DNA from 4 places in the Pantoea sp. PvP021 genome. Region 1 is predicted to be linked to each of the others. Evidence: predicted binding sites of a transcription regulator. Region 1 holds the regulator's gene; each other region holds the start of a gene.
The links. The regulator PurR, encoded in region 1, represses purine synthesis genes. The targets are predictions, from matches to a motif close to CANGCAAACGTTTGCNTG.
Positions count from the first base shown of each region.

Region 2: the regulator PurR is predicted to act here: its motif matches at 5,015-5,032, upstream of ACVKSX_RS06415 (amino acid aminotransferase).
Region 3: the regulator PurR is predicted to act here: its motif matches at 4,988-5,005, upstream of cvpA (colicin V production protein).
Region 4: the regulator PurR is predicted to act here: its motif matches at 2,282-2,299, upstream of pyrC (dihydroorotase).

Region 1 is NZ_JBSRXX010000001.1:946,332-953,682, reverse strand. Features, by position in the region: gene punC (purine nucleoside transporter PunC) at 62-1,264, opposite strand; gene punR (DNA-binding transcriptional activator PunR) at 1,372-2,277, shown strand; gene purR (HTH-type transcriptional repressor PurR) at 2,274-3,299, opposite strand; gene cydH (cytochrome bd-I oxidase subunit CydH) at 3,581-3,670, shown strand; gene ACVKSX_RS04360 (C40 family peptidase) at 3,716-4,513, opposite strand; gene ACVKSX_RS04355 (Grx4 family monothiol glutaredoxin) at 4,879-5,214, shown strand; gene rnt (ribonuclease T) at 5,258-5,926, opposite strand; gene gloA (lactoylglutathione lyase) at 6,047-6,454, opposite strand; gene nemA (alkene reductase) at 6,571-7,351, opposite strand, start outside.
Region 2 is NZ_JBSRXX010000001.1:1,379,120-1,386,470, reverse strand. Features, by position in the region: gene mukB (chromosome partition protein MukB) at 1-355, shown strand, start outside; gene ldtD (L,D-transpeptidase) at 503-2,314, shown strand; gene ACVKSX_RS06425 (YcbK family protein) at 2,500-3,048, shown strand; gene ACVKSX_RS06420 (MBL fold metallo-hydrolase) at 3,088-3,717, shown strand; gene ACVKSX_RS06415 (amino acid aminotransferase) at 3,760-4,950, opposite strand; gene ompF (porin OmpF) at 5,184-6,329, opposite strand; gene asnS (asparagine--tRNA ligase) at 6,630-7,351, opposite strand, start outside.
Region 3 is NZ_JBSRXX010000008.1:156,541-163,891, forward strand. Features, by position in the region: gene ACVKSX_RS18870 (aspartate-semialdehyde dehydrogenase) at 1-111, shown strand, start outside; gene truA (tRNA pseudouridine(38-40) synthase TruA) at 114-917, shown strand; gene ACVKSX_RS18880 (DedA family protein) at 947-1,609, shown strand; gene accD (acetyl-CoA carboxylase, carboxyltransferase subunit beta) at 1,754-2,668, shown strand; gene folC (bifunctional tetrahydrofolate synthase/dihydrofolate synthase) at 2,763-4,031, shown strand; gene dedD (cell division protein DedD) at 4,021-4,803, shown strand; gene cvpA (colicin V production protein) at 5,069-5,554, shown strand; gene purF (amidophosphoribosyltransferase) at 5,592-7,109, shown strand; gene ACVKSX_RS18910 (UbiX family flavin prenyltransferase) at 7,222-7,351, shown strand, end outside.
Region 4 is NZ_JBSRXX010000001.1:1,272,592-1,279,942, forward strand. Features, by position in the region: gene rimJ (ribosomal protein S5-alanine N-acetyltransferase) at 1-55, opposite strand, end outside; gene grxB (glutaredoxin 2) at 355-1,002, shown strand; gene ACVKSX_RS05845 (lipoprotein) at 1,117-1,680, shown strand; gene pyrC (dihydroorotase) at 2,364-3,407, shown strand; gene dinI (DNA damage-inducible protein I) at 3,470-3,715, shown strand; gene ACVKSX_RS05860 (hypothetical protein) at 3,861-4,133, shown strand; gene bssS (biofilm formation regulator BssS) at 4,380-4,634, shown strand; gene solA (N-methyl-L-tryptophan oxidase) at 4,729-5,841, shown strand; gene ACVKSX_RS05875 (cytochrome b) at 6,136-6,711, shown strand; gene ACVKSX_RS05880 (YceI family protein) at 6,713-7,288, shown strand; gene trhO (oxygen-dependent tRNA uridine(34) hydroxylase TrhO) at 7,328-7,351, opposite strand, start outside.

The DNA.
Region 1 (7,351 bases):
TGCTCACGCGGGTCAATATTCAATAACTTATTGTTAGGGCGCTAACTAAAAAGTCAGTGTGTCACTGATTATCCTGGCAGGCAGTTTGCGCAGAGGCAACAACAGTTTGTGCGCTTGCGGCACGCTGCATGGCGTAACCCAACAGCGCCAGCACAATTGTCACCGTCATCATCAGTGTGGTGGTAAATAGCGGCTGAGTTAAGCCGGCCGACACTGCCAGGCTGGCAGCGAAACAGAGTCCTAACTGCAGTGTATTCTGCAACGCGGCGGCTTTACCGGTAGCGGTTGGGAAGGGCATCAGCGCACTGGACACCACAATCGGATAGATCGCGCCGTTAGCCAGCGCCATACCGCAGAACGGTACCATCAGACTCACCAGCGTGCTGCTGCCAGCAAGCGCAACAGCAAACAGCGCCAGAATGCTCAGGCTGTAGACGGCCAGCAGCCAGGGCAGCAATTGTGCGCCGTTAAAGCGGTTGAGCAGGGTGCGACAGCCGAAGCCACCAATTAAAAAGGCGAGCGTCTGGGGCACATAACTCAGACCGATATCGGCGGGCGACAGACCCAGATCCGCCAGAATAAAGGGCGATCCGGTCAGCCAGGCAAAGAAGCTGGCTGAGCAGGCGGAGTAGATCAGCACGTTGCCGCTGTAGACCCGTGATTTAAGCAGCGTGAAAAAGCCCGGCTGCGCACCTTTTTCTCCCGCTGCCTTGCGCACGGTGGGCAGACGCAGCGTGGCCAGAATCAACGCCACTGCAATCAGGGTCAGCACCAGGAAAATCGAACGCCAGTGGAAGTGGCCGATCAGCCAGGCACCCAGCAGCGGAGCCAGCGCCGGAGAGAGCGCAACCAGCGGCATAATGGTGGCAAAGACTTTGTTAGCGCGCGCTGCAGGATAGCGATCCACCACCAGCGCCTGCCAGCTTACGGCAGCGGCACAGACGCCAATCGCCTGGACAAAACGCAGCGCCAGCATCAGATAGATATCATTCACCCACAGCATGCCTGCGCAGCCAGCGCCAAACATGGCCAGTCCGGACAGCAGCACCGGTTTACGACCGATGCGATCGGAGAGGGGGCCCCAGAAGAGCTGACCCACGGCGAAGCCGCCCAGGAAGAGACTCATACTGGCGCTGATCAGACCGGGTGAAGTGTTAAAGGTTTGCTGCATCGCACCAAAGGCGGGCAGGTACATATCAGTGGCTAAAAAGCCCAGCATGCTCAGCAGGGCAAGGTAGGGCATAAACCCTTTATTCGACAACATCTGATTCTCATTTTTGCAGGATAAACGCGGCAGAGTGTAAAAGGTGCGTTTGCTGCTGTGAAACGGTAATATTTGCCGATTGCTGTTAAAATTTTTGAAGGCAGATTATGTGGTCAGAATATGCATTAGAAGTGGTTGACGCTGTCGCCCGCGGGGGGAGCTTCAGCGCCGCCGCGCAGGAGTTACATCGGGTGCCCTCTGCCATCAGCTATACGGTGCGTCAGCTGGAAAACTGGCTGGCGGTACCGCTATTTGAACGGCAGCATCGCGAAGTGGTTCTGACCCCGGCGGGTGAGCATTTTGTCCGGGAAGGACGTAGCGTCATCAAAAAAATGCTTGCCACCCGGCGACAGTGTCAGCAGCTGGCTAACGGCTGGCGCGGCCAGCTAAGCATAGCCGTTGACCGTATCGCTAAACCTCAGCGCACCCGACAACTGGTCAAAGATTTCTATCGCCACTTTCCCGATATGGAGCTGATTATCAGCTATGAAGTCTTTAACGGCGTCTGGGATGCGCTGGCCGATGGCCGGGTGGAAGTGGCGATTGGTGCCACGCAGGCGATACCGGTGGGCGGACGTTTTGCTTTTCGGGATATGGGCACACTTAACTGGCGCTGCGTGGTTGCGCCCGACCATCCTCTGACGCAGGCGAGCCAGATAGATGATGACACGCTGCGGAGCTGGCCCTCCCTGGTGCTGGAAGATACTTCTCGCGCACTGCCGCGTCGTATGACATGGACGCTGGATAACCAGCGCCGGCTGGTGGTGCCGGAGTGGCAAACCGGGCTGGAGTGCGTGCAGGCGGGATTGTGTGTGGCGATGGTGCCCGGTCACCTGGCCAGGCCGCTGCTCGACAGTGGCGAGCTGGTTGAACTGACGCTGCCGGTGGCGTTTCCGGACAGCCCATGTTGCGTCAGCTGGGCAGAGGATCGCGCATCACCGGCGACAGGCTGGTTGCTCAGCTATCTGGGTGATGCGCAAACGCTTAATCAGGAGTGGTTAAGCGAGCATTAACGGCGATAGTCGCGGAACGGGCCATCGGCCACGGAACGGCGCTCAATCAGCGTGGGATGGACCTCAATCGTTTGTGACACTTCGCGCTTACTGGTAATGCGGTCCAGCAGCATTTCCAGCGCTTTCTCACCCAGCTGGGCTTTAGGCTGATGCACCGTGGTCAGGGCCGGTGCAAAATAGCGGGCGTTGCGCACATTGTCATAGCCGATCACCGAAATATCCTGGGGGACGCGCAAACCCATCTCGTCGGCGGCGCAAATCGCGCCCATCGCCATGATGTCACCGCCACAGAACACCGCCGTCGGACGCTGCTTCTGCGACAGGATCTGCTGCATCGCCTGATAGCCTGACTCCGGCTCAAAGTCACCCTGCACAATCCACTCGGCGCGTGGCTGAATACCCGCTTCTTCCATCGCCTTCAGGAAACCGGCATGACGTCCGCCACCGGTGTTACGCTCCATCTGACCGGGGATAGCACCAATATCCCGGTGTCCGCGTTCAATCAGATAGCGTCCCGCCAGATAGCCGCCCTGGAAAGCATTATCCAGTACCGTGTCGGTGAAGTCGGCGCGCGATTCACCCCAGTCCATCACCACCATCGGGATATTGCGGTTCTCTTCCAGCATCTGCAGCAGATCGTCCGGATATTCAGAGCACATCACCAGCAGCCCATCGACGCGTTTCTGCGCCATCATGCTGAGATAGGCGCGCTGTTTTTGCAGATCGTTATGCGCATTACCCAGAATCAGCGTATAGCCTTTGTCAAAGCAGTGATTTTCAACCGCTTCGATAATTTCAGCGAAATAGGGCGCTTCGCTGGAGGTGGCAAGCAGGCCCAGCGTTTTGGTGTGATTCACTTTCAGGCTGCGCGCCACGGCGCTCGGCGAGTAGTGCAGTTCTTTAATCGCCTGCCAGACCGCGTTGCGCGTCTCTTCAGCCACAAAGCGGGTTTTATTGATGACGTGCGAAACGGTGGTCGTTGAGACGCCAGCGCGTTTCGCCACATCTTTAATTGTTGCCATGAAAATCGGACTCCAGTGCTTATCTAACTCTATGATAAGCGTAGTGTTAAACGTTTGCGTCTGCTCAGGGTTTTTTCCGCAAAGATGCAGCTTTCATGGCCAGGAAACAGGCCGCTGGCGGCGTAAAAGCGCCTGAAAACGTGCGCAAACGGAATCAGGGTTGCGCGCGTTGCGCAACAAAGGCGGGATTCTAACAAGGCTGAACGGATAAAACGAGATTTTTACCGGGCCCTGTGGGAAAATGCGATACCCCTACTAATTGTGTGACTAAGGAGCAAGCAATGAGTACCGATCTTAAACTGGCTTTAATGACCACCGCGGGCTGTCTGCTGATGATTGTGGCCTTTAGTTTTACCGCTATTCTGCACTAAAAAAAAGCCGGGATTATCCCGGCTCTCTTCTGGTTGTTCTGCTGCTCAGCGTATGGTTTTTGGCGTCATCACCCGACGGGCACCAATATAGTGGCGCTGCCAGTAATCTTCTCCTAACGCGCTGATCTGAATATCTTTGCCGGTGCGTGGCGACTGGATAAACTTGCCATCACCCAGGTAAACGCCGACATGGTCCGCAGTACCGCGTCCATTGATACGGAAGAAGACCAGATCGCCTTTCTCCAGCGACTCACGCTTGATCGGCGCGGCATCACGCAGGTGGTACATCTCGTTAGCGGTACGTGGGATCTTAAACTTCACCAGATCTTTATAGGCGTACCAGACCAGGCCGCTGCAATCGAAACCGGTATGGGGAGAGGTGCCGCCCCACTGATAGGGTTTACCCAACTGACCCATCAGCTTGGTCATCGCGGTTTCGCGGGCCTTCTGGTAGCGCTGACGGTGAGATTTGCTCATCTTAATCGTGCCGGTCTCGCTGGTAGTGACCTCTGCGGTTTTCAGCAGGCGCTGATGACCATAACGTTTTTTCTCTTTGTTCTTACTGAGACGGGCGGTTTTTAGCGAGGTCTTCTTAGCAGGCGTCTGTTTCGCGGCGAGTTCGACTTTTTTCAGTTTTTTTGTTTTTAGTTTTTGAACCGGGCTGAGGCGAGTCTTTTTCGTCACCGTTTTGACCGGGCGACGCTTGCGACGCTCATCGTCGCGCGCACTCTTTTTCTCTGCTTTATGCGTACTGACGTTCACCGGCGCGTGAGGCGACGCAGCGGCGATGTTGAAAAACAGTTGCGCAAAGGCCAGCATGAAAAACGTAATGATTAAACGCATAGTCCGTTGATTAGTTAAGTTGTCAGGGCCACTACGCACCGCGACAAAGTTGAGATTAATCTGATCCAGGATCAGCGCCCAGGCCATTCTAGTCCAGTTCTTTTAAAAACTGTAATGCCTTTTAATATTAATCTTTGCAACCCACGCAATTGTGCTGAAAATGAACATTTTCAGCGTCTTATATCAACGAAATTATTACGAATTATTAATCTGTTACCTGCTGTTAATAATCAGGAATTCAGGTGTCCCGGAGCAGGACTTAACAATGATGGCGATTTAATCGGGCAGCGATCAAAATCTCGTTTTCAGTCACGCTGCGAAGTCGCTACAATAAACAAACACGATGTGACGAATTAAGGAAGGCAATTATGAGTACTGTAGAAAAAATTCAGCGCCAGATCGCAGAAAACCCGATCCTGCTGTACATGAAAGGTTCCCCGAAACTGCCAAGCTGCGGTTTCTCTGCACAGGCGGTGCAGGCGCTGTCAGCCTGCGGTGAGCGTTTTGCTTACGTGGATATTCTGCAGAACCCGGACATTCGTGCCGAGATGCCGAAATTCGCTAACTGGCCAACTTTCCCGCAGCTGTGGGTTGATGGCGAGCTGGTCGGTGGATGCGACATCATCGTTGAGATGTTACAGCGTGGTGAACTGCAGACGCTGATCAAAGAGACTGCAGAAAAATTTAAAGAAGCAGAATAAAAAAAGGCCGACATCACGTCGGCCTTTTTCATTGCGGCATCCCTTATGCGGATGTCGTGGCTTCTGCATCGCCTTCCGCGAAGGGCAGCGGCCAGCCGCCTAACCGTTTCCAGCGGTTCACCAGCTCGCAGAACAGCGTTGCCGTCTGCTGAGTGTCATAGAGCGCCGAATGCGCCTGCGTGCTGTCAAACTCCATTCCCGCCGCAATACAGGCCTTCGCCAGCACCGTCTGACCCAAAACCAGCCCGCTCAGGGCCGCGGTGTCAAAGGTGGCAAACGGGTGAAACGGGTTGCGCTTCAGGCTGGCTCGTTCCGCCGCCGCTGACATAAAGTTCAGGTCGAAGGTGGCATTGTGCGCCACCATGATGGCGCGATTGCAGCCGCTGTCTTTAATGCCCTTGCGCACCATTTTGAAAATGGCGTGCAGCGCCTCATATTCACTGACTGCGCCGCGCAGCGGATTGCTGGGATCGATGCCGGTAAAGGCCAGGGCTTCGGGATGCAGCAGCGACCCGACAAAAGGTTCGACGTTGAAATGCAGCGTCTGGTCAATCTGAATCCATCCCTCTTCATCCATTTTCAGCGTGATAGCGGCAATCTCCAGTAACGCATCGGTTTGCGCATTGAAACCCGCGGTTTCAACGTCGATCACCACCGGATAGAAGCCACGGAAACGTTGATTGAGTGCATTAGGGGAATTCGATTCAGACATCAGGATCTCGTTGCAGAAAAAGGGCAGCGCGTATTATGGCAAAAAACGGGGCCGGGTGCAGCAGATGAAGCGCAGAGAAGGGGATTCAGCCCACCCGATCGGGCAGGCTGACAGGCAGGTTTAGTTGCCGAGGCCGTTACCGGCATCTTTGTTTTCGATTAGCTCGATTTTGTAACCATCGGGATCTTCAACAAAGGCAATAATGGTGGAGCCGCCTTTAACCGGGCCAGCTTCACGCGTCACGTTGCCGCCATCTTTGCGGATACGTTCGCAGGCCGCTGCTGCGTCATCAACGCCCAGCGCAATATGACCATAGGCATCACCGAGGTCATACTTATCGACGCCCCAGTTGTAGGTCAGTTCGATCACCGCACCTTCGCTCTCGTCGGTGTAGCCCACAAATGCCAGGGTATATTTGTATTCGGTGTTTTCGCTCTGACGCAACACGCGCATGCCCAGCACACGGGTGTAGAAATCGATTGAACGTTGCAGATCGCCAACGCGCAGCATGGTATGAAGTAAACGCATAACATCCTCTTTTAAATAAAACGCCATCGCCCGATGACTCAGGCGCTAAGTATAGCGATGAAAATCGCTATTGAATAATGGCTGCCGTCATCATCCCGGACGGCAGCCCGAACCGGTTACAGCGTTGGGTAGTCGATATAACCTTCCGCGCCGCCGCCGTAGAAGCTTTCCGGACGCTGTGGATTGAGTGGGGCGTCCTGCTGCAGACGCTCAACCAGATCCGGGTTAGCAATGTAATCGCGACCAAACGCAACCGCATCGATCAGACCGCGACCAATCAGGTCATCCGCTTTCTCAACGGTATAGGCACCGGCACCAATGATGGCACCCGGGAAGAGATCACGCACTTTCTGACGGAAAGCGTCGGTATAAGGCTGACCGCCGGCCCAGTCTGGCTCAGAGAGGTGCAGATAGGCGATGTTGCGTTTTGCCAGCTCGCCGATATACCACAGCGCCGCTTCCTCTTCATCCGGGCCGTTGTCCAGATTCTGGAAGCTGCCGATAGGTGAGACGCGAATACCAATGCGATCGGCTGACCAGTTAGCGATCACCGCATCAACCACTTCCAGCGCAAAGCGGCCGCGTTTTTCGATGCTGCCGCCATATTCATCAGTACGCTGGTTTGAGCCAGGAGCCAGGAACTGGTGCATCAGGTAACCGTGCGCCGAGTGCAGCTCAAGCAGGTCAAAGTCCGCTTCACGCGCGTTGGCCGCAGCCTGGCCAAAATCTGCCACAATCTGCTTAATCTCTGGCACTGTCAGCTCACGCGGCGTTGAGGTATCTTCGCGATAGACGCTGCCATCTTCAGCACGCAGTGAGGTACGGGTACCAGCGGCAATCGCCGATGGCGCAACCGGTGCTTTGCCTTCCGGCTGCACGCTGTTATGTGAGATACGA
Region 2 (7,351 bases), 430 kb from region 1:
GGTGATGGTAGTGCAGAGCTGGGAAGAAGAGTCCCGTCGTCTGCGCGGCAAAGATATTTCGCCATGCCGACTGCTGTTCCTTGATGAAGCGGCCCGTCTGGATGCCCGCTCCATCGCCACGCTGTTTGAACTCTGTGAGCGACTGGAGATGCAGCTGGTGATTGCAGCACCGGAGAATATCAGTCCGGAAAAAGGCACGACCTACAAACTGGTGCGTAAGGTGTTTAATAACACCGAGCATGTGCATGTGGTCGGTCTGCGTGGTTTTGCTGCCGATCCTTCGCCGGTGCGGGCGGGAAGCGACGCAGATGCGCTGCCCGATTTAACCGCTGAAAATTCGCAGGCGGAAACGTAGTCAAAAACTGAACCATTCGTTAATCTGGTTACGGCATTTGTCGCATGAGGCAAATGCCGTTTTTGTTTGTATACTCACATGATGAGTCACAGCGCGGTCGCAGTGGATACAGGGAACACTGCGAAGTTGAAAAACAAGGGGGCAGGGATGTTGCTGGTAAAAAAATTAAATCATCATCGCGTTCTATCATTGTTAGCGCTGGCGCTAACCGTTGTTCCATTTACGCTACCGCAGGCCGCTGTTATCGCCGCTTTGCCCGGGACAACGCAGGCGGCTATCTCCGTTTCCGAAAGTCAGCAACGCATCCGGCAGGCGTTTTCCAGCGCCGATCAGCCGTTTTATCTGGCACCGCTGGCGACGCTCTATGCATCCCGCCATATGCAACCGCTCTGGCAGGATCCCCAGGCGATACAAAAATTTCAGCAGCAGCTGGCTGAAGTGGCGCTTTCTGGTGTTCAGCCACAGTTCACGCGCTGGATTGAGCGTCTGACTAACCCGGCGATCACCGGCTTTGCCCGGGATGTCGCGCTGTCCGATGCGATGCTGGGCTATCTGCAATTTGTTTCTAATGTGCCGACGCAGGGTGAAACCTGGCTTTACAGCAATGTTCCCTACCGGCTGACACAGCCGTCGGTGGCGGTCGTGAATCAGTGGCAGAATGCGGTCAATGCAGGATCGGGCAACACGTTTATTGCGTCACTGCAGCCGCAGCACCCGCAGTATCAGCCGATGCACGCCGCGCTGAAAACCCTGCTAGGTGATAAACAACCCTGGCCGCAGCTGAAAAGCAGTGAAACGCTGCGCCCGGGACAGGTCAGTGACGATGTGCCGGCGCTGCGTGAAATCCTGCAGCGCAGCGGCATGTTAACGGCGCAGGTTAATGCACCTGCACCGGATGACGATGCGGTGCCGGTGGCCGCCTCACCAGTGACCCACAGCGACCAGCCGGTTGCGGTCAGCCCTTCTGCCGCGCCAGTCACCGATTTGTCTGCGCCTTCACTGCAATCGCCGGGTAACGTTCAGAGTCAGACGCTGGAAGGGAACACCGCCAATGTCTATGACGAGACGCTGGTGGCGGGTGTGAAGCGTTTCCAGCAGTGGCAGGGACTGGATGGCGACGGTGCTATCGGTGCCAGAACGCGGCAGTGGCTTAACGTCTCTCCGCAGATGCGTGCTTCGTTGCTGGCGCTGAACATTCAGCGACTGCGCCTGCTGCCGGACGATATGCACAACGGCATTATGGTGAACATCGCCAACTACTCGCTGATTTATTACAACAACGGTAACAAGATCCTCTCATCACGGGTCATCGTCGGGCGTCCGGATCGCAAAACGCCGTTGATGCGCAGCGCGCTCAATAATGTGGTGCTGAACCCGCCGTGGAATGTGCCAACCACGCTGGTGCGTAAAGATATCATTCCTAAAGTGAAGCAGGATCCGACCTATCTCTATAAGCATGGCTATACCCTGCTGTCGGGCTGGAGCGCTGACGCTGAAGTGATCGACCCCAGCATGATCGACTGGCGCATGGTCACCGCTTCATCGTTCCCCTATCGGTTGATTCAGGCACCGGGTGTGGCGAATGCGCTGGGCCGCTATAAATTTAATATGCCCAGCTCAGATGCGATCTATCTGCACGACACGCCGAACCACAACCTGTTCCAGCGCGATATCCGCGCGCTCAGCTCAGGCTGCGTCCGGGTAAATAAAGCGTCGGAACTGGCAGGCTTATTACTGCAGGACGCGGGCTGGAACGATGCCCGCATCTCCAGTACGTTAAAAGAGGGTGACACCCGCTACGTGCCCATTCGGCATCGTATTCCGGTCAATCTCTATTATCTGACGGCGTGGGTCGCTGATGATGGCAAACCACAGTTCCGCACAGATATTTACAATTATGATGACACCGCGCGTTCGGGCAGCCAGGCTTTGAGTCGGGCTGAGCAATTGCTGCTCTAGTGATTGATTTTAAATCGTTAGCGGCGGGCCGGTTATTCAGAAAAATATTATCAAATGGCGATTCCTGCAGGGATCGCCACGCAAACAGGTTGCAGATGGGTTGACGCTCTACTGAGAGAAAGTTATGGTTCGGGCTGTGCGCTTTTTGCACATTTCTATGGCTTCACTCTCAGGTAAATCGTTACATGTCTACTATTGATTCTTTTCGTCGCAAACTACTGCTGTGCGGTAGCGCCGCCGCCGGTCTGGCATTATTACCCGCTTCTGCAAGGGCCTCGCTTTCTACCTCTCGCCCGCGTGTATTGATGCTTAATAATCTTCATACCGGTGAAACCCTTAAAACTGAGTTTTTTAATGGTAAGAGTTACGACAAGGATGAGTTGTCACGATTAAATCACTTTTTCCGTGACTATCGCGCCAATAAAGTGAAAAGCATCGATCCGCACCTGTTTGATCAAATCTTCCGCCTGCAGGCGCTGCTGGGAATGCGTAAACCGATACAGCTGGTTTCGGGCTACCGTTCACTGGCAACCAACAACATGTTACGTGAGAGCGGTCCTGGGGTGGCAAAGCACAGCTATCATACCAAAGGCCAGGCAATGGATTTCCATATCGAAGGGGTTTCTCTGGCCAATGTACGCAAAGCGGCGTTATCTCTGCGTGCGGGTGGTGTAGGATATTATCCCCGCAGTAACTTTGTACATATTGATACCGGGCCGATCAGGCACTGGTAATGACACCGGCAACGCTGCGTGAGCCGGTCATGGAGCGTTATGAATTACCACATTATTCCTGTTACCGCGTTTGCCCAGAACTGTTCAGTTATCTGGTGCGAGTCCACTCGTGAATCCGCGCTGGTTGATCCAGGCGGCGATGCCGATCTGATCAAAGAGACGCTGGAACAACGCCAGCTTAAACCTTCCCGGATTCTGCTGACCCATGGGCACCTTGATCACGTCGGGGCCGCCGTCGAGTTGGCTGCCTTCTGGCAGATTCCGATTGTCGGACCACAAAAGCGTGATGCATTCTGGCTGGAGGCGCTGCCTACCCAGAGCCGGATGTTCGGACTTGATGAATGCGCGCCTTTTACCCCCGATCGCTGGCTGGAAGAGGGGGAGAGCGTACAGGTAGGGCTGACCACGCTGGAAGTCCTGCATTGTCCGGGCCATTCGCCTGGCCACGTGGTGTTCTTCGATCGGCCAGGAAGGTTACTGATTTCAGGTGACGTGATTTTTAATGGTGGTGTGGGACGCACAGACTTCCCGCAGGGCGATCATCAACAGTTAATCGATGCTATCCGCACGAAACTGCTGCCGCTGGGCGATGATGTCACTTTTCTGCCCGGTCACGGCCCGATTTCTACGCTGGGGCATGAACGCATCAGCAATCCTTTCCTGCAATAAAAAATGGGCCAGCAGGCCCATTTTTCAATTCGGTCATCCTGCTTACAGCACGGCGACAATGGCTTCGCACAGCGCCGACATATTGTCTGGCGTCATGCCCGCCACATTCACACGCCCTGAGTTCACCGCGTAGACGCCAAACTCTTCACGCAGGCGAATGACCTGGTCTTTGGTTAAGCCACTGAACGAGAACATGCCGTTCTGCTTAATAATAAAGCTGAAGTCGCGCTGTGCGCCTTTCTCCGCCAGCGTGTTTACGAAGAGCTGGCGCATGCGCTGAATGCGCTGACGCATGTCCGACAGCTCCTGCTCCCAGATGGTACGCAGGGTATCGTTGCCCAGAATGGTGGCGACGATGGCGGCGCCATGTGCCGGCGGATTGGAGTAGTTCGCGCGAATGGTGTACTTCACCTGACTGAACGCGGTATCAGCCACACTCGCATCGGCGGCAACCAGCGTGATGGCACCGACACGCTCGTTATACAGGCCGAAATTCTTGGAGTAAGAGCTGGCGACGATCAGTTCCTGATGCGAGGCGGCAAAAATACGCAGGCCTTCAGCATCTTCCTCCAGACCACGGGCAAAACCCTGGTAAGCGAAGTCGAACAACGGCAGCCAGCCGTTGGCCTGTGACAACTGCGCCAGCTGTTGCCACTGCTCAGCAGTCGGGTCGATACCGGTCGGGTTATGGCAGCAGCCGTGGAACAGCACCACATCGCCTGGCTGAACCTGTTTCAGTGACGCGACCATGCCATCGAAATCCAGCGTATGGTTTGCCGGGTCGTAATAGTGGTATTCACAGACCTCAAGACCGGCAGCGTTAAACACGTTGTTGTGATTCGGCCAGCTCGGATTGCTGATCCAGACCCGCTTCACCGATGTTTGCGTGGCGAGGAAATCGGCTGCAACGCGTAGCGCGCCTGTACCACCCGGTGTCTGAGCCGTGCGAGCGCGGCCAGCGGTGATTAGCGGGCTCTGGTTGCCGAACAGCAGGGCCTGTGTGCAACGGGCAAAATCAGCCAGACCATCAATACTGAGATAGTTTTTGGTGGTTTCATTTTCCAGCAGATATTGCTCAGCTTTTTTAACACTGGTCAGCACCGGGGTCTTGCCGGTTTCGTCTTTATAGACGCCGATACCCAGATTGATTTTTTCCGGGCGGTCGTCAGCACGAAACAGATCGGCCAGCCCAAGAATAGGATCGGCGGGTGCAGCAGAGATCGATTCAAACATGTGTCAGGTCCATTAGCGTGAACTTTAGCGAAAAGAGCTCTCAGGTTAGCGTCCGGCCAGGCAAATGCCAACCGTTTGCGAGACAAATTCATACATTTTGCGGTGCGGATTGCGCGACGGGGAAGTACAGACGTTTTAGCGGAGTAGAAGGGCGTGAGGAAACAGAGTTCTGGTGAATAACAGCCATAAAAAAACGGGACCGTAGCCCCGTTTTTCAACATGTTTAAGCAGGATTAGAACTGGTAAACCAGGCCTACACCAACCACGTCGTCTGAGTTCATACCCAGTGCGTTGTCGTCATCCAGCTGGTTGATTTTGTAATCAACATAGGTAGACATGTTTTTGTTGAAGTAGTAAGTCGCGCCAACATCGATGTATTTGTACAGGTCAGCATCGCCCACGCCTTCAATATCTTTGCCTTTCTGCTGCACGTATGCGATGGATGGACGCAGACCGAAGTCAAACTGATACTGAGCAACTAACTCAATAGTCTGGCTTTTGTTAACATAGGCAGTGCCATTAGTGGTTGAGCCAGGGAGAGCGCCAGCGGCGGTGTTAGGTACGGTAGCGTCATAAAATGAAGAGTTACGGCCTTCGCCATACATTGCCGCCAGGTAAACGTTGTTCGCATCATATTTCAGCGCAGTTGCCCAGTTCTCTGCACGTTTGCCCTGACCGATTACGTTACCGTTCGCGTCAGTAGTACCCGCTGCCTGTGCATTAGTACGGTCGCTGCTGCTGTATGCACCAACGATGCCTACACCGATTGGTGAGGTGTAAGAAGTTGAGAACGCGTAGCCGTCGCCGTTAGAACGACGCACACCGTCGCTGTTACCGTCACGATCGTTTTTACCCTGATACTGAGCAGCAAAGTCCCAGCCATCAACCAGACCGAAGAAGTTGGTGTTGCGGTAGGTCAGCAGGCCGCCGCTACGACCGTTCATGAAGTTATCTGAGTTACCCCAGTCACCACCAAATACTGGCAGCATATCGGTCCAGCCGATTGCATCGTAAACCAGACCGTAGTTACGGCCGTAGTCGATTGAACCTGCATCGCCGAATTTCAGACCGGCAAAGCCCAGACGGGTTTTGTTGCCGTCTTGTGCGTCAGAACCTTCAGAGTTGTTCGCCTGAACGTTGTATTCCCATTGGCCGTAACCGGTCAGCTGGTCATTAATCTGGGTTTCGCCTTTGAAGCCGAAGCGCACATAAGACTCATCGCCATCATCACCAGCGCTATCAGAGAATTGGTGACGCGCATCCACTTTACCGTACAGGTCCAGTTTGTTGCCGTCTTTGTTATAGATTTCTGCAGCGTTTGCTGCGCCAGCTACTAACAGAGCAGGGATAACCACTGCAAGAATATTGCGCTTCATCATTATTCATTACCCTCATTGGAGTTATTTGTACACCTGCCACTGCCGTCAGGAAATCTTTACAGAACCCTGAACGAAGTTTGGTGTCTTCCTGTGTCTGCACGCATCTTTCCATCCCACCCGCCGTAATTCTAGCGCTTAAATGCTACTAAACTCGTAATCTTGTTTCAGTAAGAAAATATGTATTACAAAATGTAAAAAACACGGAACTTTGTGAGAGAACTCAAAATTTACAAAAATAAAAAAAGGCCGGCAGTGCCGACCTCGTTATATATATGAATTTCTTATATTTAATGCCGAATATCAGAAACTCGCGTTGCGTGGGGTGCGCGGGAAGGGGATTACGTCCCTGACATTTTGTACGCCGGTGACATAGGCGATTAAACGTTCAAAGCCTAATCCAAAGCCAGAATGTGGCACGGTACCGTAGCGACGCAGGTCACGATACCACCAGTAATCTTCTTTATTCAGACCCATCTCTTCCAGACGCGCATCCAGGACATCCAGACGTTCTTCACGCTGTGAACCGCCAATGATCTCACCAATGCCTGGCGCCAGAACATCCATCGCCGCCACGGTTTTGCCATCGTCATTCAGGCGCATATAGAACGCTTTAATGTCTTTCGGATAGTTTTTCACCACCACCGGCGCTTTAAAGTGTTTCTCCGCCAGGTAACGTTCATGCTCAGAGGAGAGGTCAATACCCCAGGAAACCGGGTTTTCGAAGGTCTGACCGCAGTTCATCAGGATCTCAACCGCATCGGTGTAATCCACCTGCGCGAAATCGGTGGTGATGAAACGCTGCAGGCGCTCAACCGCCTCTTTATCTACCCGCTCAGCAAAGAAGGCCATGTCATCGGCACGCTCTTCCAGCACCGCGTTGAAGACATACTTCAGCATTGATTCGGCCAGTGCAGCGGCATCATCCAGTGAGGCAAAGGCGATTTCCGGCTCCAGCATCCAGAATTCCGCCAGATGGCGGCTGGTGTTGGAGTTCTCTGCGCGGAACGTCGGACCGAAGGTGT
Region 3 (7,351 bases), on a different contig from region 1:
TACGGTATCCCGGAGCTGCTGCAGTTCTGGTCAGTAGCGGACAACATTCGTTTTGGCGGCGCGCTGATGGCGGTGAAAACCGCTGAGAAACTGGTTCAGGAGTATCTGTAACCATGTCCGATGGTCAGACGCAAAAACTGGCGCTCGGCATCGAGTATGACGGTAGCCGTTACTACGGCTGGCAGCGTCAGAATGAAGTCCGCAGCGTGCAGGAGAAGGTAGAACGCGCGCTGTCGAAAGTCGCCGATCATCCGGTCAGCATTTTTTGTGCTGGCCGCACCGATGCAGGCGTACACGGGACGGGGCAGGTGGTCCATTTCGAGACCACCTCGCAGCGGCCTGATGGCGCCTGGACGCTGGGCGTCAACGCTAATCTGCCGCCGGATATTGCGGTGCGCTGGGTGAAAGCGGTGCCGGATGAATTTCATGCCCGCTTCAGCGCCACGGCCCGACGCTATCGCTACCTGATCTACAATCAGCGTCTGCGTCCGGCGGTGCTGGCGCAGGGCGTGACGCACTTTTACCATCCTCTGGATGCAGAGAAGATGCAGCGCGCCGGGCAGTGTTTGTTAGGCGAGAATGATTTCACCTCATTCCGAGCCGTGCAGTGCCAGTCGCGTACACCGTGGCGCAACGTGATTCACCTCAACGTGACGCGTCAGGGTCCCTACGTGATTGTGGATATCAAAGCCAATGCCTTTGTGCATCACATGGTGCGCAATATCGTGGGCAGCCTGATGGAGATAGGCTGCGGCAATAAGCCGGAGTCATGGATGGCAACGCTGCTGGCGGCGAAGGATCGGACATTAGCCGCAGCCACAGCCCGGGCAGAGGGGTTGTATCTGGTGGCGGTGGATTACCCATCCCACTTTGCGTTACCACAGCCGTCGATGGGACCGTTGTTCCTCGCGGATTAATTCACTTTCAGGACTTAAAAGGGCGCGCCATGGAGTTTCTCCATTTTCTGGTTGATTTTATTCTGCACATTGATGTGCATCTTGCCGAACTGGTTGCACAGTACGGTATCTGGATTTACGCTATTTTGTTCCTGATTTTGTTCTGCGAAACCGGTCTGGTGGTGACGCCCTTCCTGCCGGGTGACTCGTTGCTGTTTGTCGCGGGCGCACTGGCGGCGTTGCCGGGTAACGATCTTAATGTGCATGTGATGGTGGCATTATTAGTGGTGGCCGCGGTTCTGGGCGACGCAGTGAACTACACCATTGGCCGCCTGTTTGGCGAACGGTTGTTCAGTAACCCGAACTCGAAGATTTTCCGTCGCAGCCATCTGGATAAAACCCATGCGTTTTATGCCCGTCATGGTGGAAAAACCATTATCCTGGCGCGCTTCGTGCCGATCGTGCGAACCTTTGCGCCGTTTGTTGCCGGTATGGGCCATATGTCCTATCGCCACTTCGCGCTGTTCAACGTAACGGGTGCGCTGCTCTGGGTGCTGCTGTTCTCCTATGCCGGCTACCTGTTTGGCGATCTGCCGGTGGTGCAGGAAAACCTGAAGCTTCTGATTGTGGGCATTATCCTGGTCTCGATTCTGCCAGGTGTGATTGAAGTCTGGCGTCATCGCCGTCAGGCTAAGCAGCAGAAGCAGCCGTAAGGCTGCGCTCAGGGGTAAGACCAGATTTTTATCCACAGTCTGAACAGGTTGTGGTTTAATGAGCGACATTTACCGTCTGCTGAAGCGGTTTTCAGCAGTATCAAGACGACTGGACCAGGTCAGTTTTAAACAGAAAGGTCATCAATGAGCTGGATTGAACGCATTCTTAATAAAAGCACCGGAACGCCTGTGCGCAAAGCCAGTATCCCGGAAGGGGTCTGGACCAAGTGTGACAGCTGTGGTCAGGTGCTCTACCGCGCCGAGCTGGAGCGTAATCTTGAGGTCTGCCCGAAGTGTGACCATCACATGCGGATGCACGCACGTGAGCGCCTCGGCAGTGTCCTCGATCAGGGCACGATGGTTGAGCTGGGTAGTGAACTTGAACCTAAAGATCTGCTCAAGTTCCGTGACTCCAAAAAGTACAAAGATCGTCTGATCGCGGCCCAGAAAGACACCGGTGAGAAAGATGCGCTGGTGGTCATGAAAGGTCAGCTGCACGGCATGCCGGTTGTTGCGGCAGCCTTTGAATTTGCCTTTATGGGCGGTTCAATGGGCTCTGTGGTCGGTGCGCGTTTTGTACGTGCGGTTGAGCAGGCGTTAGAAGATAACTGCCCGCTGATCTGCTTCTCCGCCAGCGGCGGGGCGCGTATGCAGGAAGCGCTGCAGTCGCTGATGCAGATGGCGAAAACCAGTGCGGCACTGGCAAAAATGCGTGAGCGCGGTCTGCCTTATATTTCCGTGCTGACTGACCCGACTATGGGTGGTGTTTCGGCCAGTTTTGCCATGCTGGGCGACCTCAATATCGCGGAACCTAAAGCACTGATCGGCTTTGCCGGCCCACGCGTTATTGAGCAGACCGTGCGTGAAAAACTGCCGCCGGGCTTCCAGCGCAGTGAGTTCCTGATTGAAAAGGGCGCGATTGATATGATCATTCGCCGTCCGGAAATGCGCTACAAACTGGCAAGCCTGCTGGCAAAAATGATGAACCTGCCGGCACCGCTGCATGATGGTGAACAGTCCGCTCCGGCGACGACTGAATCGGAAAGCAACGAGGCCTGACAGGAGATAGAGAGGTGCGTCCAAAGCACCTCTTACCAATGCACCGTATACCGCAGCAGCAGCCTGCCAGGTATAAATAAGCAAAACGGGACATATGGACAATCTTCACCTTCCCCAAGCCACGTCGCCTTTGGCCACGTGGCTTTATTATCTTGAGCACCTGCATACTCAGGCCATTGAACTGGGTCTGGACCGTATTCGTCAGGTAGCGCTTCGTCTCGACCTGCTGAAACCCGCTCCTTTTGTCTTTACCGTGGCCGGTACTAATGGCAAAGGCACCACCTGTCGCACCCTGGAAACGCTGCTGATCGCCGCGGGTTACCGCGTTGGCGTGTACAGCTCACCGCATCTGGTGCGCTATACCGAGCGCGTTCGGGTTCAGGGAGTGGAGCTGAGTGAAGCGCAGCACTGCGCCAGTTTTGCGGAGATTGAAGCCGGACGTGCAGATATTTCGCTGACCTATTTTGAATTTGGCACGCTCTCTGCGTTGAATCTGTTCCGCCAGGCGCAGCTGGATGTCGTGATCCTCGAAGTCGGCCTCGGTGGACGGCTGGATGCGACAAACATCGTGGATGCCGATGTCGCGGTGGTCACCAGCATTGCACTCGATCACACCGACTGGCTTGGCCCGGATCGCGAAAGCATTGGGCGTGAAAAAGCCGGTGTGTTCCGGGCGGGGAAACCTGCGGTAGTGGGTGAACCAGATATGCCGCAGAGTATTGCCGTGGTCGCACAGGAAAAAGGTGCGCAGCTGATGCAGCGCAACCGTGACTGGTCGTGGCATGCGCAGGCAGAAAGCTGGTCACTGCGTGATGCGACGGGTGAGCTGAACGATCTGCCGCTGCCGCAGGTGCCGCTGCCTAACGCGGCGACCGCGCTGGTGGCGCTGCGGGTCTCCGGGCTTGAGGTCAGTGAGGCGCAGATTCGCGCCAGCCTGCCGCTGGCGATGCTGCCAGGCCGTTTTCAGACCCTCAGCGAATCACCGCGCGTTATTCTGGATGTCGCCCATAACCCGCATGCGGCAGCGTATCTGGCGTCGCGGCTGGCTGCACTGCCGAAACGCGGCAAAGTGCATGCCGTGGTGGGCATGCTGCATGATAAAGATATCGCCGGAACGCTGGCGGCGCTGGCACCGGTGGTCGATGCCTGGTACTGCGCGCCCCTCGAGGGTCCGCGCGGCGCCAGTGCTGAGCAACTGCTGAACAACCTGTCGCAGGGCGAGGCTTTTAGTTCGGTTGAGCTCGCCTGGCAGCAGGCACGCCAGCGGGCAGCGCCGCAGGACATTGTGCTGGTCTGTGGTTCATTCCACACCGTTGCACAGGTCATGGAATCGATTGAAACGGAGAAAGGACGTGGCAAGTAAGTTTCAGAACCGTTTAGTCGGCACCGTTATTCTGGTCGCCGTTGGCGTGATTGTGCTGCCAGGGCTGCTGGATGGTCAGAAAAAGCATTACAAAGAGGAGTTCGCCGCCATTCCGCTGGTGCCGAAACCTGACGATCAGCAGGACAGCGAAATGGTGCCGCCGGTAACCCAGTCGCTGCCGGCACAGCCGCCGGAAGGCGCGGGCAATGCGGTCAGCAGCAGCAATGGCAACGGTAAAACCAACGCTACGGCAGAGCAGGGTCGGACTCAACCGGAAGACGAGAGCGATCCGGTAGTGGTCTCGCCGCCGCCGGTCCATCAGTCTGTGCCCGCACAGACGGTGACGAAGCCGAAGGTCGTTGAGCAGCAGAAACCGAAAGTAACAGAGCAGCCTAAGCAGAAGCCGGTCGAACAGCAGAAGCCAAAAGTCGTGGAGCAGCCTAAACCTAAACCGGTTGAACAGCCTAAAGTGGTCGAACAGCCGAAGCAGGAAGAGCCGCCGAAAACGGCAGAGACGACAGCGCCGGCAGGGCAGGCTTATGTGGTGCAGTTAGGTGCGCTGAAAAACGCCAGCAAAGTGAATGAGATTGTCGCGCAGCTGCGGCTGTCGGGCTATCGCGCCTTTACCGTGCCTTCAACGCCGGTACAGGGTCAGATCACCCGCATTTACGTTGGGCCTGATGCGTCGAAAGCCAAAATGCAGAGTGCGGTTGGCGAGCTGAAAAGCATCTCAGGACTGGGCGGTGTCGTGAAGCCATACAGCGCCCGCTAAAACCGGCGATTGGCGCTGCCGATAGCAGTAACAGGCAGCGTCTTTTACCCCTCAGGCAGCGCGTTTAAAGCGCGCTGCCGTGCAAAATAGTCAAGATTTTCAACGGCCTGTCCGGCTGATAATCACCCGGGCGATAGCGTATTTTTTCATCGCCTTTTTTATGGATGCAGAAAAAGAAAACCGCTACGCAAACGTTTTCTTTTTCTGTTAGAATGCGCCCCGAACTGGATGCAGGGGTGCAATTGCACTGGCGCTGGAAGAGTTCATGATCTGGATTGATTACGTCATTATTGCGGTAGTTGGTTTTTCGGCTCTGGTCAGCCTGGTCCGTGGGTTTGTCCGTGAAGCCTTATCTCTTGTTACCTGGGGATGCGCGTTTTTTGTCGCCAGTCATTACTACGCCTACCTTGCAGTCTGGTTTACAGGTTTTGACGACGAACTGGTTCGTAACGGTATCGCCATCGGTGTGCTGTTTGTGGCGACCCTGATTGTGGGGGCCATTGTGAACTACGTTATCGGCACGCTGGTGGAAAAAACCGGCCTGTCGGGAACCGACCGGGTGTTGGGCGTCTGTTTCGGGGCATTGCGTGGTGTGCTGATCGTAGCCGCTTTGCTGTTCTTCCTCGATACATTCACTGGCTTTTCCAAAAGTCCGGACTGGCAACAGTCTCAACTCATTCCCGAGTTCAGTTATATAATCAGGTGGTTTTTTGATTACCTGAAAAGCACGTCGAGTTTTTTACCCCGGTGATGTGACCGGGAGTGCGGCTTAATGAGGAAATGACAACATGTGCGGTATTGTCGGTATCACCGGTTTCATGCCGGTCAACCAGTCGATCTATGACGCGTTAACGGTGCTCCAGCACCGCGGGCAGGATGCCGCAGGCATTTGTACTATCGATGCGCTGAAATGTTTTCGCCTGCGAAAGGCAAACGGCCTGGTCAGCGACGTTTTCGAAGCACGCCACATGCAGCGTCTGCAGGGCAATATGGGGATCGGTCACGCGCGTTATCCAACCGCGGGAAGCTCCAGTGCCTCTGAAGCGCAGCCATTCTATGTAAACTCCCCGTATGGCATCACCCTGGCGCACAACGGTAACCTGACCAACGCCCATGTGCTGCGTAAGCACCTGTTTGAAAAGGGCCGCCGTCACGTTAATACCACCTCAGATTCTGAAATCCTGCTGAACATCTTTGCGCAGGAGTTAGATCGTTTTCAAAACGATCCGCTGACAGCCGATAACATCTTTGCTGCGGTTGCTGCCGTGCATCAGCAGGTGCGCGGTGCCTATGCGGTGGTGTCGATGATTATCGGCCACGGTATGGTCGCCTTCCGTGATCCTAACGGTATCCGTCCGCTGGTGCTGGGCAAGCGCGTTATCGCTGATGGCCGCACCGAATATATGGTCGCCTCCGAGAGCGTGGCGCTGGATACGCTGGGCTTTGAGTTCATCCGTGACGTTGCACCGGGTGAAGCGGTTTATGTGACTGAGGCGGGCCAGCTGTCTACCCGCCAGTGCGCTGAAAATCCGAAAAGCAATCCGTGCCTGTTCGAGTATGTCTATTTTGCGCGTCCCGACTCCTTCCTCGACAAAATCTCGGTCTACAGCGCCCGTGTTCGTATGGGCACCAAGCTGGGTGAGAAAATTGCGCGCGAGTGGGAAGATCTCGATATCGACGTTGTGATTCCGATTCCTGAAACCTCCACCGATATCGCGCTGGAAATTGCACGTATTCTCGACAAACCCTATCGCCAGGGCTTCGTGAAGAACCGGTACGTTGGCCGTACTTTTATCATGCCGGGCCAGCAGTTACGCCGCAGCGCGGTGCGCCGCAAGCTCAACGCTAACCGCGCCGAATTCCGTGATAAAAACGTGCTGCTGGTGGATGACTCTATTGTTCGCGGTACCACCTCAGAGCAGATTATTGAGATGGCGCGTGAAGCGGGCGCAAAAAGGGTTTATCTGGCGTCAGCGGCGCCGGAAATTCGTTTCCCGAACGTCTACGGTATCGATATGCCCAGCGCCACGGAACTGATTGCGCATGGCCGTGAAGTGGAAGAGATTCGCCAGCTGATTAAAGCCGATGCGCTGATCTTCCAGGATCTGGACGATCTGATCGAAGCGGTTCGCGAAGAGAATCCGGACATTGCACAATTTGAGTGCTCGGTGTTCAACGGCATTTACGTGACGAAAGATGTCGATCAGCAATATCTGGAGTATCTTGAGTCGCTGCGTAATGATGATGCCAAAGCGCTTCAGCGGCAGAACGAAGTTGAAAACCTCGAGCTGCACAACGAAGGCTGATACCTTCAGCAGGCGGGCAGCATAAAACAGGGCGGGAGCAATCCCGCCCTGTTTGTTTTCAGAAACCCGCAGGCCGCGTATGATGGCCCATTGGCTGACATAAGGTTGGAATATGAAACGACTCATCATTGGCATCTCTGGCGCAAGCGGGGTGATCTATGGCGTGCGCATGCTGCAGGTGTTGCAGCAGGTGGAAGAAGTAGAAACGCATCTGGTTATGAGTCAGGCGGCGCGTCAGACGC
Region 4 (7,351 bases), 330 kb from region 1:
CCAGCCGATCGGTGGTTAATCGCACCCTGGGCGCGGCAGAACGATAGCCAAACATCCTGACTCCTGAAATCAATGGCTGATAGAGATGAGCCGTCATTACCCGGCTTTCACTATAACCGCCGCCTGGGCTGCGGTAAAACGTTACAGCGGTTTAGTGATAAAGAGGCTGATTTTGCTCGGGTCGCACCGCGGATAACCCCTGCTGCAGGCGGCATCACCAGCGGATCCTGCAGCGCGCCTGACAGGCAGGTTTGCCCTGTGGAGTAATCTCTTCCATACTTTTTACGAGCCCGAAAGCAGGATGAATTGATTCACTCTGTTAAACATTAAACCTGTAAAACCCGGGAGATCAGGATGAAGCTCTATATCTACGACCACTGCCCTTTCTGCGTTAAAGCACGAATGATTTTTGGCCTGAAAAACAAACCGGTTGAGCTGGTGGTAATGCTCAACGACGATGAAGAGACGCCGAAACGACTGATCGGACAGAAAATGGCGCCCATTCTGCAGAAGCAGGATGGCAGCGCGATGTCTGAAAGTATGGAGATCGTACACTATGTCGATCAGCAGGATGGCGAACCGCTGATCATCGGCGCGCTGAATCCGGCGATCGGCGACTGGCTGCGTCACATGAACAGCTATGTCAATAAACTGCTGCTGCCGCGCATTGCAGAGGCGGCGTTTGCCGAATTTGCGACGCCGGAGGCGCGTGACTATTTCCGCAACAAAAAGCAGGCGAGCATCGGTGATTTCGACACGCTGAAAAGTCATTCTGCCGGCCTGATTAAAAACGTCAGCGACGATTTGCGCAAGCTGGACAAATTAATCGCCCAGCCCAATGCGGTGAATGGCGAGCTGTCCGAAGATGATTTTAATCTCTTCCCGCTGCTGCGCTCTCTGACGCTGGTGGCCGGAATCGACTGGCCGAGCCGGGTCGCTGACTACCGCGATAACATGGCCAAACAGACCCAGGTGAATCTGCTCTCCTCAATAGCTCACTAACCCCTCCCGATGAGAGACGCTGCGGCGTTTCTCATCTCTTTCCTGATGACACCCGCTATGCATTCAGGCAGGCTATGGCCTGTTTATTGGCTCTGATATTCAGGATAAAGATCGATGAAAAAGGCTTTTTTCGGGCTGACTGCCCTGTTGATCGCGCTGCTGGTGAGCGGCTGTAATCAACTGACGCAATACACCATCAGCGAACAGGAAGTAAACCAGGCGCTGCAGAAGCACAACAACTATGAGAAAGATATTGGCGTTTCCGGGCTGGTTAATGCGCACATCGTCCTGAACAACCTGACCAGTCAGATTGGCCGTGAAGAGCCAGGTAAAGTGACGCTCTCTGGCAATGCTAAAATCAATGTGACGTCACTGTTTGGTCCGCAGCAGGCCGATATGCAACTGAAGATGCGTGCTCAGCCGGTCTATGACCAGCAGCAGGGTGCAATCTATCTGCGCGATCTGGAAATTGTTGATGCGCAGGTTGCTCCGGAAAAAATGGCCTCCATTATGAAAACGCTGACGCCTTATCTGAATCAGTCGCTGAAAAACTACTTTGATCAAAAGCCGGCTTACGTGCTCAGCGCCGACCGCAGCAAAGGCGAGTCGCTGGCGAAGAAATTTGCCAAAGGACTGGAAGTGAAACCTGGCGAACTGGTTATTCCCTTTACGCAGTAATGCCAGTCAGTTAAGCGACAGGTGACAACGCAGTCTGGTGCCGCTCAGGGGCTGGCGGTCCTCGCGCCGCTGCGCGGTTCCTTCACTTCATTCGCCTGCCTGACGGACCGCCGGGGATGGCACATCCTGTGCCGCCCCGCCTTTCGCGCGCGTCCTGCGGGCTCTCCTGGCAGACTCATTCTGTTCAGCGCTGCGGATTGCCTGCCCCTGCCCGCCACCGGCCTGCTCTGAAACTTAAGTGAATGTTGTCAGAAAGGGCACGAAAGTGGTGGCCTGAGCGCCTCTGCTGCTGAAAGGGCTATCCGCAGCGCTGAGGCGTGACGGTGGGCCAGAAGTCCACGCCGGGAAGCGTGGACAGTTCGGGGCCGGCCAGGGAGGGCCGATCCCCGAACGGTTCTTCGGCACGACGTCAAAGCCGAAGGTACCGCGTGAGCGGCGCGAGGACGGCCCGGCAGCAGCAGCGGTGCACTGGCCCGCACTGCGGCTCGCTCGCCCGGAAAAAAGCTGCCACGTTTGACCGTGACAGCCTTTACGAATCTAATCTTAACTGACCAGCATTACCCTGTTGGGCAGCGGATTTTCTTTATCAGCATAAAAAGCAGGTGCAAACGGTTGCCTGAATCCTTATGCTTAGACCCCGGCCAAAACACGCCTTTTGTTTCCCTTCTGCCGGAGCTTCACTGATGACAGCACAACCTCAGCAACTTACCCTGCGTCGCCCTGACGACTGGCATATTCATCTGCGCGACGATGAGATGCTCAACACGGTCCTGCCCTATACCAGCGCGGTGAATGGTCGTGCCATTGTGATGCCTAACCTGGTGCCACCGGTGACCAGCGTGGCAGCAGGTGAAGCGTACCGCGATCGCATCCTGGCGGCGCTGCCCGCCGAACACGCCTTTACGCCGCTGATGACCTGCTATCTGACCGACTCGCTTGATCCTGATGAGCTTGAGCGCGGTTTCACCTCCGGTCTGTTTACCGCGGCTAAGCTCTATCCGGCGCACGCTACGACGAACTCCAGCCATGGCGTTACCGATATCGCCTCCATTGCCCGCGTGCTGGAGCGGATGCAGAAGCTCGGTATGCCACTGCTGATCCACGGCGAAGTCACCGATGCGCATGTCGACATTTTTGACCGCGAAGCCCGGTTTATCGAAACGGTTATGGTGCCGCTGCGCAGCCAGTTTCCGGCACTGAAAGTGGTGATGGAGCACATTACCACTCAGGACGCCGCAGAATATGTTGCCGCCGCCGATGAGACGCTGGGCGCGACCATTACCCCGCAGCATTTGATGTTTAACCGCAATCACATGCTGGTGGGCGGTATTCGTCCGCACCTCTATTGCCTGCCGATTCTTAAACGCAACGTGCATCAGGAAGCATTGCGCAAATTAGTGGCGAGTGGTCATCCGCGCGTCTTCCTCGGCACCGACACAGCACCGCATCTGCGTCATCTCAAAGAGGCCAGTTGCGGCTGCGCGGGGGTATTTAATGCGCCAGCGTCGTTACCCGCTTACGCCACCGTTTTTGAAGAGCTGAACGCGCTGGAACATTTTGAAGCGTTCTGTTCGGAGAATGGCCCGCGTTTTTACGGCCTGCCGCTGAATGAAGGGACGATTACCCTGGTGCGTGAGTCCTGGCAGGTGCCAGAGTCCATCGCGCTCGGCAGCCATTCACTGGTGCCGTTCCTGGCGGGTGAAACACTAAACTGGCGCATCGCATAATTTTACTTGCCTCCGGCCTGCTGATACTGTAAATATATACAGTATCTTAAACGGAGGCTGTTATGCGCGTTGAAATTACCGTATCAAATACCCGACCTCTTCCTGCTGGTGCGATAGAAGCGTTGAGCGATGAATTATCGCGCCGCATTGATGAACAGTTCCCTGACTCGACCAATCACGTCAAGGTACGTTATGCCAGTGCCAATAATCTCAGCGTGCTGGGCGGTGGAAAAGAGACGCGCGACCAGATCAGCGAGATCCTGCAGCAGACGTGGGAAAGCGCTGACGACTGGTTCAATACTGATTAACCGCCACTGTGCTTTTTTTCCGGGTGTCGCCACCCGGTTTTTTTATCTTTTCTCCCCTCTCGCACTTACCCCGTCCTGCATCTAGACTCTTAATGATCAATGCCCTATCCTTGCGCTCGTCACGCATAACAGGAGGTGCGACACCATGACTACTGATAAACCGGAAGAGGCGATGACCTTTGGTGAGTTGTTAGCACTGATTGGTGATCAGAAGCGTCGTTTAACGGTGCTGGAAAATGCCTTTTCCAGTCTGATATTCTGTCTTGACGATCGTGCCAGTCAGCTACTGGTACACAATCTGTCGCTGGAAGCCCAAAATCAAAACCATGATGAGCAGCTTCAGCAGCACTTTGCCCGTCTGGCAGAAACACTGCAAAAACGCGGCGGCGGCGTAGTGCCAGAAACGCCGGCTCTCTGAGTCCGCTCACGCGGCTAAGCCCGCTTTTTGCCTGTCTTTTGACTGCTGATAAAAATGCCTGCCCGTCAGGCATTTTATTTTTTTACGCCCGCCTTTCAAACGCAAATATTCTGTGAGAAGCTGACTCACGGCATTTTTTAAACAGTGATACCCTCGTTTACTGTTATAATTGTTTCGCTATTGGAATAAAAAAGCCGCATTGAACCTCATCATGCACTTCGTTTAACGAGTAATAAGGAGGTTATAATGGACAGAAGAAAAGATGTTATACAGACTCACCCACTGGTGGGCTGGGATATCAGTACCGTTGACAGCTATGACGCCATGATGATCCGCCTGCACTCGTTGTCGTCGCAGGATCAAAAAGAAGAAGAAGCGGATGTTGGCCCGACATACTGGCTGACAACGGATGTGGCAAGGCAATTTATCTCGATCCTCGAAGCAGGCATCGCCAAGATAGAATCAGCCGAGCAGATAGAACGACTCCTCAAAAAGCATTAATTTCTGCCGCATCAAAGAGGCGCCCTCAGGGGTGCCTTTTTCGTTTCTGTTTCTGGTATGCTTTTGATTATCTGTCTCTTAGAGCGTAGTTACCATGATTTATGATCTTATCGTCGTTGGCAGCGGTTCCGTGGGCGCGGCGGCAGGCTACTATGCCACCCAGGCGGGTTTATCAGTGTTAATGATCGACAGCGCCCATCCTCCCCATAATCAGGGCACACATCATGGCGAGAGCCGGCTGATTCGTCACGCCTATGGTGAAGGTGAACGCTATGTTCCCCTGGTCCTGCGGGCGCAAACGCTGTGGGATGAGCTGGAACAGCGTGCCGGTGAGCGCATCATGCATCGCAGTGGCGTACTTAACCTCGCCCCGAATCAGTCGCCGTTTATTCAGAACGTCATCGACAGCGCGACCCGCTGGCAGCTCAATATTGAGGTGATGCAGCCAGATGACGTGCGCAAGCGCTGGCCACAAATCAATGTGCCTGAGGGCTATCTGGGCGTATTTGAGCCGCAGTCCGGCTATCTGAAATGTGAACAGGCGGTACGCAGCTGGATCCAGCTGGCGGAGCAGGCGGGCTGCGCGCAGCTGTTTAACTGCCCGGTTTCAGAGCTGGGTCGCGATGGCGATCTGCAGCAGGTCACTACCCTGGATGGCGTCTACCGGGGCCGCAAAATGTTGATCAGTGCGGGCACATGGGTTGGCAAATTAGTTCCTGACCTGCCGGTCGCGCCCACCCGCAAGGTGTTCGCCTGGTATCAGGCAGATGGCCGCTACAGTGAGAACAATAAGTTTCCCGGTTTTACGGTGGAAATGGGCGATGGCAGCCAGTTTTATGGCTTCCCGGCGGATAACAACGCCCTGAAAGTGGGTCGTCATGATGGCGGTCAGCTGATGCAGCAGCCTGAGGATCGTAAGCCTTTTGGCGCGGTGGCGGCCGATGGCAGCGAAGCTTTTGGATTCCTCCGTCAGTTTTTACCTGGCGTCGGTGTCTGTCTGCATGGCGAAGCCTGCAGCTACGATTTTAGCCCGGATGAAGACTTTATAATTGATACCCTGCCGGGTGAACCAGACCGCTTGTTAATTACCGGGCTCAGTGGACACGGGTTTAAATTCGCCAGCGTATTGGGCGAACTGGCTGCAGAATTTGCCCAGCAAAAACCGTTCTCTTTTGATCTGACACCCTTCCGCCTCTCACGTTTCTGACTCGATAAAGGGTGGTATCAGCCTGATGCCGCCCGACTGACAGACTTTGACGAAAATTGACTCTTACTGACATAAAGTCAGAATATATTTCGCCCTTTTGGTTAATTCCGGCTCTTTTTAGTTAACGACCAGCGCCTCACAAATAACTCATTCAGTAATATTGCGCATTTCACACCTGATTTATTCAACCTTTTCACAATATAAAATTAAAGTTATAGAAGCGTAAGGATGATTGCTTTTATATTTCATAATGTGGATGCTTATTTCAGATTATTACTTCATGAAAACCTCATTATGTTATTACGTAATTCATCTCATCAGTTTGGCCTGGTTGCCGTGCTGCTGCACTGGTCGATGGCGCTGGCAATTTACGCCATGTTTGCGCTGGGATTATGGATGGTCGGCCTCGGCTATTACGACAGCTGGTATCACGACGCGCCTGAGATCCATAAAAGCATCGGCGTGATCCTGTTGCTGACGCTGATCGTTCGCCTGCTGTGGCGCGTTATTTCACCGCCGCCAAAACCGCTTAGCAGTTATTCCCCGCTGGTACGCATCAGTTCGGTGGTGGCCCACCTGTTACTGTATACCCTGCTGCTGGCGATTCTGATCAGCGGCTATCTGATCTCCACCGCCGATGGCAAACCCATCTCGGTATTCAGCTGGTTCACCCTGCCCGCGCTGTTCAGCGGTGCTGGCGAACAGGCTGATCTTGCGGGCGACATTCACCTCTGGCTGGCCTGGACGGTTGTGGTCCTGTCACTGCTGCATGGGCTGGCTGCGGTAAAACATCACTTTATCGATCGCGATATCACCTTAAAACGGATGTCGGGTTTGCGTTTCACCTCTCCCTCTGAAAAGGATAAATAATATGTTTAAAAAGACCCTGCTGGCGATGACCGGTGCCAGTCTGCTGCTCGGCTCACTCACCGCCTCTGCCGCTGACTACAAAATCGATAAAGAGGGCCAGCACGCCTTTATTCAGTTCCGTATCCAGCATCTGGGTTACAGCTGGCTCTACGGCACCTTTAAGGATTTTGATGGCCGCTTTACCTTTGATGAGAAGAATCCTGCCGCAGATAAAGTCGACGTCACCATTAACACCAGCAGCATCGATACTAACCATGCTGAACGTGACAAGCACCTGCGCAGTGCCGACTTCCTGAACACCAGCAAAAACCCGCAGGCCACGTTCAAATCCACAGCGGTGGAAAAAGAGGGTGATGAGCTGAAGATTACTGGCGATCTTACGCTGAATGGCGTGACCAAACCGGTAACGCTCGAGGCGAAAATGCTGGGTGAAGGTAAAGATCCGTGGGGCGGCTACCGCGCTGGCTTTGAGGCTGAAGGGGAAATTGCACTGAAAGATTTCAACATCACCAAAGATCTGGGGCCAGCTTCGCAGAAGGTTCAGCTGATGATTTCGGTTGAGGGTGTACGCCAGTAAAACAGTAAGCCGCCTGAAGCTGACTTCAGGCGGCCACGCTTATTTCTTCAGCGGCGAGGGAAT